Regions from separate parts of the Bacillus sp. FJAT-45350 genome, predicted to be linked through region 1. Evidence: riboswitches for the same ligand, from Rfam matches in the RefSeq annotation. Region 1 holds a riboswitch; the other holds the start of a gene.
What was found. Region 1 has a riboswitch for S-adenosylmethionine ahead of CD003_RS17360 (methionine ABC transporter ATP-binding protein). Riboswitches for the same ligand answer to the same signal wherever they lie in the genome.
Positions count from the first base shown of each region.

Region 2: it holds a riboswitch for S-adenosylmethionine, as region 1 does, so the genes downstream of both, CD003_RS12400 (homoserine dehydrogenase) here and CD003_RS17360 (methionine ABC transporter ATP-binding protein) in region 1, are expected to answer to the same signal.

Region 1 is NZ_NISU01000002.1:161,155-169,064, reverse strand. Features, by position in the region: gene sufC (Fe-S cluster assembly ATPase SufC) at 1-311, opposite strand, end outside; gene CD003_RS21995 (hypothetical protein) at 731-874, opposite strand; gene CD003_RS17375 (carboxymuconolactone decarboxylase family protein) at 1,302-1,667, opposite strand; gene CD003_RS17370 (MetQ/NlpA family ABC transporter substrate-binding protein) at 1,789-2,655, opposite strand; gene CD003_RS17365 (methionine ABC transporter permease) at 2,671-3,336, opposite strand; gene CD003_RS17360 (methionine ABC transporter ATP-binding protein) at 3,333-4,343, opposite strand; SAM riboswitch class I at 4,586-4,702, opposite strand; gene CD003_RS17355 (MFS transporter) at 4,782-6,059, opposite strand; gene CD003_RS17350 (YusG family protein) at 6,290-6,535, opposite strand; gene gcvH (glycine cleavage system protein GcvH) at 6,699-7,082, opposite strand; gene CD003_RS17340 (arsenate reductase family protein) at 7,155-7,511, opposite strand; gene CD003_RS21990 (hypothetical protein) at 7,671-7,823, opposite strand.
Region 2 is NZ_NISU01000001.1:2,445,071-2,452,980, forward strand. Features, by position in the region: gene CD003_RS12370 ((Fe-S)-binding protein) at 1-130, opposite strand, end outside; gene CD003_RS12375 (L-lactate permease) at 324-2,105, opposite strand; gene CD003_RS12380 (tRNA threonylcarbamoyladenosine dehydratase) at 2,467-3,228, opposite strand; gene CD003_RS12385 (hypothetical protein) at 3,503-3,682, shown strand; RNA gene ssrS (6S RNA) at 3,758-3,931, opposite strand; gene CD003_RS12395 (hypothetical protein) at 4,080-4,367, shown strand; gene CD003_RS12400 (homoserine dehydrogenase) at 4,376-5,614, opposite strand; SAM riboswitch class I at 5,700-5,807, opposite strand; gene aspS (aspartate--tRNA ligase) at 5,885-7,675, opposite strand; gene hisS (histidine--tRNA ligase) at 7,681-7,910, opposite strand, start outside.

The sequences.
Region 1 (7,910 bases):
CGTAAGAAATCAGCAGTTGTAATTCCAGGAATTTCACTTGGATACTGCATTGCTAGGAATAGACCTGCTCTTGCACGTTCATCTACTTCCATATCAAGTAAGTCTTTACCATCAAATGTTACTTTACCACTTGTGATTTCATATTTCGGATGACCCATTAATGCAGATGAAAGTGTAGATTTACCCGTACCATTTGGTCCCATAATTGCGTGAATTTCTCCACCATTTATTTCTAAGTTAAAATCCTTTAAAATTTCTGTACCTTCTACAGAAACATGTAGGTTTTCGATTTTTAAGTTCGGTGCTGACATTCTCAATACCTCCAGTTTTTATCTCAAATTGTGCAAGAAACTATATGTTTAAAGCACGATTTAAATTCTCAATCTATTCTCATTACAATCTTATAACAAATCAAAATATACTTCAAGGGTTTCAGCTTTATTTTATATACTTTTTATACATTTATATATAAAAAGTAGCTACTACCTTATTCTTCTTTGTTTATCTTCTCTCTAATATAAAAACTCATTCTACCATTTTGTTTATTGGAATAACGAAAATCCGCCTTTTCTTCCTTTTCAGAAGTTACTAAAGGAAAATAAGAAAAATAAGGAAAACTTACAACTTCTTATTATCCTAAAGTTTCCGTCCTATGTCGAACAATATAACAACTTTATTTTATTAAATAAAAGAGGATGACTACATAAATAGTAGTCACCCTCCTTTATTGTTATCTGCCGTTAACTTCTAAAGCAATTTTATTAGACTTTTTATAGTCTTCCTCGCGAGCCTTTTCAACTTCTAAGCGCTTAGTTAAGCTTCTGTTGTATTCTGCGTAGCCCATCCCATGTGATTGTTGCATCGCCTTTTCCATTTCACCAGTATAATTGGCTTGGATAGTTAAGATAACAAATCATCCCTTCTTTTTTAACTGAGTTTATATACATTCTATAACCTCAATTTATGGAGCATTAAACTCCTTTTTTCTTACAAGTACTATGATAACAAATAGTTCGTAAAGCCCCAACATCGATAAAACGGTAAATTATCTAACAATTAGCGTTGTAAGCTAATCAGACACACTCAACAAACTTTCCTCTAGAATTGTAGTTAATCTCTCCAACATACTAAGGGAGAAAGCAATTATGAGTTATGAGTTATAAGTTATGAATGTAAGAGCCTCTTTTTATATTAATTTTTATAACAAGAAAGAGGCTCCCTAAAAGTAACCAATCCTTTTAGACAACCCCTAAACAAATCTTATACCATTTGTAATTCATAAATCATAATTCATAATTGCTCTACTGAACGTTCTGTCCATTAAACTCACTTAACGCATCTTGAACTAGCGTTACTGCTTGGCTCATTGCTGCTCCACCACCAAATGCTGCTGAGACCCCAACTGTTTCAAGTATCTCCTCTTCACTACACCCTTGGTCAACACAGCCCTTCGTATGATAAATAATGCAGTACTCATCCTGCGAGTAAATACTAATACCAAGAGCAATTAATTGCTTCTCCTTTTGTGACAACTTCCCTTCAGCAAAGCATTCCTCTGTGAAAGCATTATATTTTTTCGCTATTTGAGGCATTTTTTGCGTAAAATGGCCTAACCCTTCTTTATATTCTTGTAATGCCATTTGAATCATGCTACTGTTCTGTTCCATTTATAATTCCTCCCTATGTATACTCAAGACAAATATAGTATCTCTCAATAGAAACGAAATAATGTGTGAGCTTTCAAACAAAAAAAGTAGCCGCTTAATAAACGACTACTTTCTTCTTATATTAAAATGCAGGTACTACGTCGCCTTCCCATTTTTCAAGAATAAAGTTACGAACCTCTTCTGATTGAAGAACTTCAATTAACTTTTGAATTTCTGGACGAGTTTCGTCACCTTCACGTACTGCAACAACGTTCACATACGGATTGTCTTCTGGGCTTTCAACTACAAGTGCATCTGAACCTGGGTGTAATCCTGCACCAAGAGCAAAGTTTGCATTAATGAAAACTGCATCTCCCTCTTCATGTTCATATGCTTGTGGAAGCATAGACGCATCAATGTTTGCACGGAATGTAAAGTTTCTAGGGTTTTCCACTACATCTTCAACTGTTGCACCAATCCCTACACCTTCTGCTAATGTAACTAAACCATGATCTTCAAGAATTGCGAATACACGGCCATGGTCAGGGATTGAATTACTCATAACAATCTCTGCACCTTCTGGAAGCTCATCAATGCTTGCATATTTCTTCGTATATAGACCGAATGGTTCGATATGCATTCCACCAGCGTTTACGAACTCATATCCATGCTCAGCCATTTGTGCTTCTAAGTAAGGTATGTGCTGGAAGTAGTTTGCATCTAATGTTCCATCATCTAACGCTTGGTTTGGAAGTACATAATCTTGGAATGTTTCAATTTGTAAATTAATACCCTCTTCAGCAAGTATAGGCTGTGCGAATTCTAAAACTTCAGCATGCGGTACATTTGAAGCACCAATAACTAGTGTTACCGCTTCTTCAGTTGCTTGCTCTTCTTGTGGTGCATCATCTTGTGCTTCTTCTTGAGCTGGCGCGTCGTTCCCTCCGCCACATGCAACAAGTGCTAATGACAGAACACCTGCTGATAGAAAACTAAAAAACTTTTTCATCTTATTTGCCCCCTATTATCGTTTATCTGTTTTATTTGTAAACCAATCCCCAACCAACTGAATGACATAAACAATCAGTAGAATGGCAATGGTAGCTACCCATACATAATCCCATTGATTTCTCTGGAATCCATCCATAAATGCTAAATAACCTAGACCACCTGCTCCAATTACACCTGCCATTGCTGTATAACTAACGAGCGCAATTGCTGTAACTGTAATACCTGAAGTTAGAGCTGGCTTTGATTCTGGAAGTAAAACCTTCCAAATAATCTCCAAATGACTAGCCCCCATAGATTGAGAAGCTTCGATAACCCCTTTATCAATTTCTCGAAGTGCGATTTCAACCATTCTCGCATAAAATGGTGCTGCACCAACAACCAATGCTGGTACTGCTGCCTTCCATCCGAAAATCGAGCCAACAAAAAACTTCGTAAATGGAATTAACAATATAATTAATATAATGAATGGAACTGAACGAAACACATTTACAAATGCTGCTGTAATTACATGAACCACTTGATTTTGCCAAAGGTTACCCTTAGCTGTAAGGAATAATAACAAACCTAAAATTAGGCCAAAAAATGCAGTTAGTATAACGGATACGAACGACATATAAAACGTCTCTAATGTCGCTTCCCACACTCGTTCCCATCTGATGTTCGGAAATAATTGATTCATCGATCAATCACCTCCACTTCAACTTGCTGTTCCCTTATAAATGAAATCGCTTTTGAAAGTTCATCTTCACTTCCATCAATATGGATAAAGAGTGTTCCGTAAGAACCATCCTGAGTTTGAGAAATTTTCCCTTGCAATATATTAACCTCAACATCAAATTGACGAATCAATTGTGTGATTAATGGACGTTCTGTTTCATCCCCTACAAAAGTTAACTGGACAACTTGACCAGATTCTTTAAGTTGTAAGGAGTCTTTCGTTTCTTCAGGTTCTGTAATTTGCTTTACAAACTCCTTCGTAATATCAGCTTTCGGTTGTCTAAAAACTTCTAATACTGGTCCTTGTTCAGCAATGTTACCTGCTTCAATAACAGCAACTCGGTTACATATCTTTCTAATCACATGCATTTCATGCGTTATTAAGACAATCGTTAATCCTAGCTTTTTATTAATATCTACTAGTAAATCAAGAATTGAATCTGTCGTCTTTGGGTCTAGTGCCGACGTTGCCTCGTCACACAAAAGAACTTTTGGATTATTTGCGAGTGCTCTTGCAATACCAACTCTTTGTTTTTGTCCTCCACTTAATTGAGAAGGATAAGAGTCACCGCGCCCCTCTAGACCAACAAGCTGTATTAATTCTTTTACTCTCTTTTCACGGTCATTTTTTTTAACACCCGCAATTTCAAGAGGGAATGAAATATTTTCTCGTACAGTTCGAGACCAGAGTAAATTGAAGTGTTGAAAAATCATACTAATTTCTTGTCGGGCTTTTCTAAGCTCTTGCCCAGTCATTGATGATAGATTCTTCCCTGCAATAGAAACGGTTCCTTCTGTAGGCCGTTCCAAGTTGTTAAGCATTCTAATAAGCGTACTTTTACCCGCACCGCTATATCCGATTATTCCAAAAATTTCACCTTCGTTAATATCAAGGTTAATTCGATCAATAGCAGTAACCGTTCCATCTCGTGTTTGGAACACTTTCCTGATTTGACTTAAACTTATCAATGTAAACACCCTTATCTTTTTCTCTATTTACTACTATCTCTCTTTCATATCTAGTAATCTAACACTTAGTATACACATTGAAATACCCATAATTAAATATAAGAAAATCTCAAAATTTCGACAAATATAACTATATATCTACAACTGGATTATATAAGCTAACTACACTTGACTTTAGAGATTAAAAAAACCTTCCCGTCATCATCATGAGCAGAAAGGTTTAGTAGCGTATCTGAGCCTTTCTCTCATCTTTCAAAGCAATTTGCTTTGTAGGATTTAGCACCTTACTAAACATGTCAATACATGTTTAAGGTTGCTGGGTTTCATCGGGCCAGTCCCTCCACCTCTCATGATAAGAGTTACATTTAATTAATGTTTAATTTCATGAATGAATCATAGCATGGACAATCTTTTAGTGTCAACGGTTTTTTCTCTTTTTTACGACACCTTTCGCACCTTTTTTTTCCCTTGATCATTGTCATAACGACGAAAGACCAAAAAGAAGTAAATTGAACCAATTAAGTAAAGAGCTCCCGTAATCGAAAAAACGATAGCATAGCCATAATAAGAGCCATGAAGCATAACAATGGTCATCGAAACAGGACCCATGACAGCCCAGCCCAATTGGAAGACCATCTGTCCTACTGAGTTTGTTAACCCTTTTATTGAATCATCAACACTTCTCATCATTAACGACATTTGAATAGGGTTTCCAGCATTCATTAATGCCTGTCGAAACAGAAAACCAATCACAGCAATCCAGAGGTTTTCTGTGTAAGCAGTTAATAATAAGAAAGGCAATGATGACAATTGCAATATGACAACCGCTTTTACTTCACCAAACCGCTGAACTACAGCAGGACCAATCATAAATGCGACCGCCGTCATACCCTGGCCAAGGGAAAGAATTAGCCCAACAAGAGATTTGCTAATTTCAAACCGGTCAGTAAAATAAATGTTTAAATAAGGTATCACAAGACCAGAACCAAAACCAATCAAAATTTGAGCTACCGCAAATAACGCTATAATTTTAATTCCAGATTTATGCGTAGTGACTAACTTTTTTAAAGAGCTTGCTGCTGATTTTTCTGTTTTCAACTTACGAGTTTCACAGATTTTCAATATTGGCCACAATGCCGCAAAGAAGAAGATAGAACCAATTAATAACGTAATTCTTACACTTGTAAGAGTGTCAATTGTAAATACAAATTGAAATAAATCTGTTAAGCCTCCACCTAAAGCATTACCAATGACATTAGCCACCATAATAACCGCAAAGTTAAAACTAAATAAGTGTACTCGTTCCTTCTCTGTAGAGTTCTCAGCTAACAATGGTATAGAAGCTACTTGAATACAGGCCATAAACAGTCCTGTCATAAATGCTGTATATAATAGTGAAGACTCTGTCACCAGAATCGCCCGTAATAATAAACTAGCTGCTGTAAAGATTGCACCAATAAATATGATTTTTTTTCGTCCATACCGATCGCTTAAAATCCCTGCTGGTAATAAAGCTAATGCAGAAGCCGTTGCTGTCATCGCAATAACTTTGCCGTTCATCTGGTCATCAAAACCTAATTCTCGAACGTAGTAATTATAAATAACCATAAATATTCCCATGCCGATATTACCTAGGATAGAAGCAAGTAGAAATAGGCGAACATTTTTATTGTAATTCTTAAACTGGATTTTCCAGTCTCCAATAAATTGACTCATTTTAAAAGTCCTTCCATCATTTCGTATCCCTAAATAATAATAAACTATTTCGGGTTTAGAAAGACTTTTATTAGTATTACGCCACTATCTCTTCATTTTTTGTTTTCCTTTTATATATAAATTTCGACAATTGTACACTGCATTCATGGAGAAAAAGCAAAGGAATGGTAGCTGTAAGAAATTAAAAAAGACTGTGAAGCAATAAATCTGCTTCTACAGCCTTTTTCACTTTAACACCAACCCATGTCGCAACCTTCAACATATTGCTTTTCCTTTTCAGGGTGGTCATTTTCATATCTATATACTTTATTCTCTTCAAACTCAAAGTCCTCTGCCATCTCATATTGATTTCCTTGATTGGTCATCACAATCTTTCCAACCTTCGCCTCATCAATATACAGATTCATTGCACCATTCTCAAGCTTCCCTTCAACCTTACTCGTTACATCGACCTTCTTCAAATGATTATCATTCATTACTATGACCTCCTCTGGAGTTCGTTATAGTTACGATACCCAAAGGAGAAGAGAAATAAACAAATTACAAAATAATGAGTTCTGAATTCCGAATTTAATTTATAACTTATAACTCATAACTCAGCATTAAAAAAAGACAGCCTCAGCTGTCTTTTTTGTGCTCTTAGTCTTCAGATACCATTTTCTCGTACGCTTCAGCAGACATTAGTTTGTCTAATTCAGAAGCGTCAGAAGGTTCAACTACGATCATCCATGCTTTTTCGTAAGGCGACTCGTTTACGAATTCTGGTGAATCGTCAAGGTCTTCATTGATTTCAACTACTTTACCGCTGATAGGAGCGTAAAGCTCTGAAACAGTCTTAACTGATTCAACGCTACCAAATGGCTCGTCAGCTTCGATTTCGTCACCTACTTCAGGTAATTCAACGAATACGATATCTCCAAGTTCTGACTGTGCAAAGTCCGTAATTCCAATACGTACTTTGTCCCCTTCAGTTTTTACCCATTCATGCTCTTCTGAATACTTTAGTTCTTTTGGTAAATTCATTGTAATCCCTCCATAATTATGTACTCACGTTTACTATAGTATATTTAGAAAGCTTTCACAACTGAGATTTTATTATTTCCACGTCTGTTCAAAATCCTCTTCTTTAAAACCTACAGTTACCTTTTCTCCATCTGTCACAATTGGACGTTTGATCAGCATACCATCGGTTGCTAGTAAATCAAGTAATTCTTCATCAGAACTCGATTTGACCTTATCCTTTAAACCAAGCTCGCGATATTTTTTACCACTTGTATTAAAGAATTTTTTTATCTCTAATCCACTTTTCTTATATAATTCTTCTAGCTGTTCTCTTGATGGTGGGTTATCAACAATATGTACGTCATTATATTCTACCCCATTTTCTTCAAACCATGCCTTCGCTTTACGACAAGTACCACATTTTGGATACCAATAAAAAGTTAGAGCCACTCTTTATTCCCTCCCTTCTTATTGTAATAAGAGGCAAACATACCTCTTATCACAATTGTTTCCACTGAAATAATTATTGACTATAATTAGGTACAATACAACTGTTTTGCCTAGTAATTTGTCGATATTTTGGTCGTCTATAACTAATTTTATAGTGCATTAGCTATGATTTTTTCTATCTCCTATAACTTCTTGTTCCCAAACGGTTTGCATTTGATCTGCCACAGTTATTCCACTATCTAGCTCTTTACTGAATTCCTCTACAGCTGTCAAATTCTCATCCTGTATAATTTCATTTTTAGGCTTTTTCATTATTCTCAGTCCTTCCTACGCTAGATAAATATGTTTATTATCTGTTCATTGCCTAGAGTTATTATATGAGCATGGGATTTTTTTAAA
Region 2 (7,910 bases), on a different contig from region 1:
GACCACAGCATGTTTGTTTTTTCGGAAAATCGATCTCACAGCCTAACCTTTCTAGTACCTCGACTGTATCTTTACCAACCTTTGTATAAAAAACGTCTGCTAAACACGTGATAAAAAGTGTTACTTTCATAATGGTAATTCTCCCTTCATTAGATAGTCTGGTCATCAGATCTATTACTATTAAAAAAAACGTATCAAGCCCCACATAACACTGTGGAGCTTTAACGCTTTTTTAACATTCACTTCATCCGAATACTTTTCCTTGCTTTTATTATAATTAATTCTTTGAGAAGTAACAATGGAAAGTATTTAAAACACATTTTTTAGGCTGCTCTATCATTCTCTTCTACTTTGTTTTGTTGGCTTCCTTTTACGATAGCCGTCACAATAATAGCAGCTACAACGATTAAAATCCCAGTTCCAAGATTAAAACCAAATCCATGTACCATAACAAATCCTATACCACCAGCAAATAATAAATAATAGGCAGTTGGAATCATTGTTTTACGTATCAGACTTCCTTCACGTCCCACAACTCCTGCGGCCGCAGATGCTGCTACTACATTATGAACACAAATCATGTTACCAGCTGCCCCACCGATGGCTTGTAACGCTACAATCGTTGCACCGTTTACACCGATGTTATCAGCGACACCAAATTGGAATAGTGAGAACATCATATTACTAATTGTATTACTTCCTGCTACGAAGGCACCAAGAGCACCAATAACAGGCGCAAATGCCGGCCACTGGTCACCCATAACACTTGAAACTGTTTCAGCAAGTAATAATGGCATGCTTGCTAAATCTGCTGCATTTACACCTGAGTTAATAAATACTTGAACCATAGGTACGGCAAGTAATAAAGCTGCTGCTGCACTTACAGTTGTTGTAAAAGAATCTTTCACTGCTCGCCCATAAGCTTTACCGTTCATACCATGTAAAACAATACAAATTAATGATACGAAAATCATAATTGCACCTGGCAAGTATAACGGTGTACTTGTAAAGGAAATTGATGTGCCAAATACTTCTGTAAAGCTTAATTTCACAGCATCTGCTGTTAACCACCCTCTAATTGGTAGTTCATTTAAACGAGTAAGAACTAAGATAGCTCCAACTAAAACATATGGAATCCACGCTATGAAAGGAGAGATTTTCTTTGCTGGGGCCTCTTCTGAAATACGAAGCTTCCCACTCCAATCAGCATCCCAGTTTGATTTCACATCAAAATCCCATGTTTTCTTAGGCATGAATAAACCTTTTTTCGCGGCTGGAATAACAATTGCTAGACCAATTAATCCACCAAATAATGATGGGAATTCAGGTCCTAACAAGTTTGCTATTAGGGCATACGGAATTGTAAAAGACAATCCAGCAAAGATAGCAAACTTCCATATACCTAAACCTTCTTTAATTGATTTATTTTTCCCAAAGAATTTCGTAAGCATAACGACCATAAATAGAGGTATTAAGGTACCAATAATTCCATGAATGATAGCTACTTGTCCACCAATCATATGAAGATATGCTTCATACGTCATCCCTAAGCTTGCTGCCGTTTCTTGAACTAAAGCAGATTCACTAATTCCTGAGTTAACCCCAACTAATATTGGTGTTCCAATTGCTCCAAAAGAAACCGGTGTTGACTGAATAATTAAAGCTACCATCACTGCAGCCATAGCCGGGAAGCCAATTGCTACAAGAAGTGGTGCTGCAATTGCTGCTGGTGTTCCAAATCCAGAAGCCCCCTCAATAAATGAACCAAATAACCAACAAATAATAATTGCTTGAACACGACGGTCAGGTGATATATCTGTAAACCCTTGACGAATCGTATGTAAAGCTCCACTTTCCTTTAATGTGTTTAAAAGCAATATCGCTCCAAACACAATAAATAAAATTTCAAATACAGTCACAAATCCACGTGAACTTGCAGCTGCTACCTGATTAAATGGAACTTTCCAAACTGTTACCGCTACTAAAACAGTTACAACGAATGCCAATGGCATCGCCCGGCTCGCTGGCCAGCGTAAAATTACTAGAAACAAAAATACAGTTAAAATTGGAACTAATGCTAATAAAGATAAAACCCCTACCCCCATGTTCAGTTTCCCCCTCATAGTAAGTTCATCTAATATATCCCAAAGACCAAATTTTCGAACTTTATTATTTTATAATCAGTCGAATAATCATATAATCATATCTTAAGGTCATCAGACGAGTTGTAAGTGCTTTCATTATATGAAAAGTTCATAAATTATTCAAGATTCTTTCGACAAATTGCAAAAATTCTATCACTTAAAATTTGACAACCATGATAATAACCTATTTTTCACCATATAACAGGATGATTTAAACAGAAAAAGGACTGACTATTGTTTTTATATGACAATAGTACAGTCCTTTAAATTTTTTACATACAGTATTTAGGTAGAAAAAAATCCTTATATGATTTTTTTCATTTTAACGATTAATTGTAATATCTTTAAGTAAATTCGTAATAACATGACCTGCCATCAATAAGCCTGAAACGGAAGGAACAAAAGCATTTGATGATGGTGGCATTTTTGCCTTTCGAATTGGCCCTTCTTCTGCCTTTTCTGGAACAATTTCTTTGCGAATATCTTCGCGAATTTTAATCGGTTGTTCATCAGAAAACACAACATTAATTCCCTTGTGAATTCTATCTTTTCGAAGCTTTGTACGAATTACCTTTGCAATTGGATCGTAGCTTGTCTTAGAAATATCAGCAATTCTTAGACGTGATGGGTCCATCTTATTTGCCACACCCATACTAGAGATAATTTGAATATCTCGTTTCAAACATTCCTTCATTAAGTGAATTTTATATGTAATCGTATCACTAGCATCTACTACAAAGTCTAAATTATAATCGAAAAATTGCTCATAAGTCTCTTCCGTATAGAACATTTTTAGTGCTACTACCTCACACTCTGGATTGATATCAGCAATTCTCTCCTTCATTACCTCAACCTTTTGGCGACCCACAGTTGAAAGTAGTGCATGAATTTGTCTGTTCACATTCGTTATATCAATATCGTCCTTATCGACTAAAATAAGGCGACCAACACCAGATCTAGCAAGCGCCTCTGCTGAAAATGAACCTACTCCACCTATACCTAACACGGCTACCGTACTGCCTTTTAATATACTTAAACCATCATGTCCAATGGCTAATTCGTTTCTTGAGAACTGATGTAACATGTAAATACCCCTTTCATGCCGTTTACTATAGCTATCTACTCGGAATTGAATATACCATATCAAAATTAAAAAAGGAAGTCAGTTACTTATTGACATTAGTATAAACAACATACGTCGGAGACATGTAGGATTTGAAGGTAATATATTCTTGGCGAAATATTGTCATTTAGGGGTTTAGAGACAATAGAATTGGATAGAACTATAATAAAATGACCTAATGTATGTGAATTTATGAGATAATAGAATTACCCACAATAGAAAGTTGGTATTATATATGAAAAATAAAAACAAATATCAAGTCGATCAAGAAGTATTAATTAAGTCTACTGGTGAGACTGTCACTATTAGTAAGTTCAGTTATGTAGCAAACATGAAACGCTATTCCTATACAGTAAAGGAAAATCCACAAACGTTTTACTTTGAAGAAGAAATCCAGCCTGTTACAAACGAATAACAATTAAATAAAAAAATAAAAGAAGTCTAAGTGGATAATAACTATCCCTTAGACTTCGATAAATGTAAAATTAATAAGAGTCCCAATTGTGCCGTCTCACCTTCGTTTTGAACCTGCTCTCGCAGGGTGGTGCTCTGCTCCATTCTTCATACGTCCTATGAAAGGCATGTATTCCAAACCGAGACTCAAGCTCCGAAAAAAAGGTGTTGGCTCAAAACGTACAGATTCCTACGTACACTTCAGGACTCTTAACTTGTTATATTTATAATATCATCTACGTTTACTTTTTTCAACTATAAAAGAGTATTAATTCTGAAAATTAAAATTGTTGTATCGCTTTTCATACTACTCCTTTCTGTGTTACATTACCGATAAATAAAGCTAATGAGGTGTTTATATGACTATAATAGCCACTCATCCTTGTGTTGAAATAAGACAAGAAATTGGTTGGACAGAAAAACGAGTCGTTGAGGATTGGTATGAACTGGAGCTATACCAGGATAAACTTAGCTATAAAAATAAAGAATTTTGTCTTTCAAAAGTTTTTGACCTTTCTTATCGTCGTACATCCAATTCAATTGGTTTTTTATATTTACATACCGACCATGGTGTTCATTCGTTATATATTAAATCTGAACCAGTTCAATTTATTGAATCATTTCGCCTTCTAAAGAAAGGCTATTAAGATAAATGTTAGACAGATACGATATTCTTGTTCAGTTTAACTATTTCTTCATCCCCAAAGATAGGAAAACAATTAGGAATAGTATCTTGAAAACCTTCTAATTCTACTTCAGATATAGTTATAACCCAAACCAATCTTTCTCCATTACAATAAACTTGTTCTATCTTATGATTAAACTGTTGAAGCTTTTCCTTTAACGGTTTTTCTTCATCTTTATTAGAAAATAAAAGTAATCTCGTCTCGTCAAAATTATTATTTTGTATTGGGGCTTGTAGCTTTACTAAATGACTACTTTTATTGTGAAAGTGAAAAACAAAATCCTCTATCATACTATTCGCCGTTGGCTTCTTTCCTGCACCAGGACCAGTAAAGCTCAAATTGTCGAACCACTCACTAACTACTTGAACAGCATTTGATACACTTTTTATATGTGAAAAACTATGATTCTTCGTTACAAATGCTGGTGCAACACTCCCTTTAATTGTTCCGTTAATCTTCTTGGCTTCCCCAATTAATTTAATCGTAAGCCCTAGTTCCTCTGCAATTGTCACTTTCCATTTTTCGATCTTTGTGATACCAGTGCGTCGTACATTGTATTCCTCAGGCCATTCGCCAAAACAGAGGCGGCTGAGTATTCGAATTTTGTACCAACTGTCAAATCCCTCGATATCATCTGTCGGGTCAGCCTCTGCAAAACCAAGCTCTTGTGCCTCAGTTAAAGCCTCCTCAAACCCTTTTCCCTTTTCATTCATTTCCGTTAGTATGTAATTTGTCGTTCCATTAAGAATTCCTAAAACTTTATGAATAGGGCTCGTAGCTAAATTAGCCTTTAGGGCATTAACAATTGGTATACCTCCAGCAACTGTTGCCTCATATCCTAAAAACGTATCATGTTCATTTGCTAATTCCTCTAATTCCTTCCCATGCTTTGCAACTAACTCTTTATTAGCAGTAATCACAGGAATACCTCTATTTAAAAAACTAGAAACATAGTCCTTTGCTGGTATCGTTCCTCCAATTGCTTCAAATACTAAATCATACTCTTCCTTAAAAAAATCTTCTTCATTATCTGTAAGGAGCGTCTTATCGATAGATAACTCTCTTTCCTTTTCACGATTACTTACTAAGATTTTAGTTATACTAATCTCTTGCTGTAATAAGCTTTCTAACGTCGAACGAGTTTCTTCTATTCTCTCATATACTCCAGTCCCAACTGTTCCAAATCCAATTAAACCTACTGATAACATTATTACTCCTCCTTGATGAACGTGTTTATAGTGTTTCTTGAAAAAAGAAAAAACCTTTCCAGATAAGGAAAGGTTTCTCACGCCTCACTTATCTCTCAGAACTAGATAGCTCTGCTGAAATTAGCACCTTTGTTTGATCCAAACAGGTTGCTGGGCGTCATCGGGTCAGTCCCTCAGCCTCTCTTGATAAGTTCTATATAATTTTTTTAAAACGTCATGTCTTGATGTAGATTATATGTTTTGAAAATTAGAAAGTCAATATTTTTTCAATTATGCGTTAACTTTTTTCTCTTCTTTCCTTGGAACAATTGATAAGTTTAATTCTTTTAATTGAGCTTCACTTACTTCACCTGGTGCATTCGTTAATAAGCAGCTAGCACTTGCTGTTTTAGGGAATGCAATTGTATCACGTAAGTTTGTTTTTCCCGCTAGTAACATAATTAGACGGTCTAAACCTAGTGCAATCCCACCATGTGGAGGTGTACCGTATTCAAATGCATCTAGAAGGAATCCAAATTGCTCTTTTGCCTCTTCAGGAGTAAATCCTAATGCAGAGAACATTTTTTCTTGTACATCACGTTGATAAATACGTTGTGAACCTCCACCAAGCTCATAACCATTAAGAACAAGGTCATATGCTTCTGCACGAACTTTACCTGGTTCTTTATCTAGTAAATCAAGGTCTTCTACTTTCGGACTTGTGAACGGATGGTGTAGTGCCACATAACGTTTTCCGTCTTCATCATATTCAACAAGTGGGAAGTCTACTACCCAAAGGAAGTTGAATTTGCTGTTATCGATAAGTCCTAGCTCTTTACCAAACTTCAAACGAAGAGCTCCAAGGCTATCCCATACAACTTGCTTCTTATCAGCTCCGAAGAATAATAAATCTCCTGGTTCGGCATTTAGCTCCTTGCGAATCGCAGCTGTCTCTTCTTCGTTAAAGAACTTCGCAATTGGCCCTTTTAGCTCGTCTTCTTCGACTTTTAACCAAGCTAAACCTTTTGCTCCATAAATAGCAACAAAGTCTGCTAACTCATCGATCTCTTTACGAGACATTTTCGTTGCAACACCTTTTACATTTAATCCTTTAACAATTCCGCCGTTTGCAACGGCACTAGTAAACACTTTAAAGTTACTATCTTTGACGATATCAGAGAGCTCCACAAGCTCCATGTCGAAACGAGTATCAGGCTTGTCTGAGCCATAACGGTTCATCGCATCATCGTACGTCAAACGTTGGAATGGAAGCTGTACATCTATACCTTTTGTTTCTTTTAAAACATTTACCATCATTTCTTCCATCATTGAAATTAAATCTTCTTTATCCATGAAAGAAGTTTCGATATCGACTTGAGTGAACTCAGGCTGACGGTCAGCACGTAAATCTTCATCACGGAAACAGCGTACAATTTGATAATAACGCTCAAAGCCTGAAACCATTAATAACTGCTTAAATAGTTGTGGTGATTGAGGCAATGCATAAAACTCTCCATGGTGTACACGACTTGGAACTAAATAATCACGTGCTCCTTCTGGTGTACTTTTTGTTAGCATTGGTGTTTCAATCTCTAGGAAACGATTGTTATCTAAGTAATCACGAATCATTTTTGTTGTTTTATGACGTAGCATAAAAGTTTCCTGCATGTCTGGACGGCGAAGATCTAAATAACGGTATCTTAAACGAATATCTTCCGAAGCATCCGTACCTTCTTCAATTTGGAATGGAAGAGCTTTCGAAGCATTTAAAATTGTAATTTTATTAACATGAACTTCTACCGTTCCTGTTGGAATCTTTTCATTAATTGTCTCATCGTCACGCTTTACAACTGTTCCTTCAACATCTAATACGTACTCACTACGAACACGGTCAGCGATTTTCAATGCCTCTTCAGAAATTTCAGGACTGAATACAACCTGTACAATTCCTGAACGATCACGAAGGTCAATGAAAATTACTTGACCTAAGTCACGACGTGTTCGTACCCATCCTTTTAACTGAACCTTTTCCCCAATTGTTTGTTCCGTAATTTCTCCACAGTTATGAGTTCTTCCTATCATTTTACTTACTCCTCCTCGGCTTTTTCTTTCATATAGTTAGCAAATTGGTCAAGGGATACTTCTTCTTTGTCTCCCGTTCCCATTGATTTCACATTAATTTTATTTGCAGCTAATTCATCGTCTCCAATGACCGCTGTGTACTTTGCTTTTAAACGGTCTGCAGCTTTGAACTGACCTTTAACTTTTCTATCTAAGTAATCCTTTTCCGCCGTTAAACCAGCTTGACGAAGCTCAA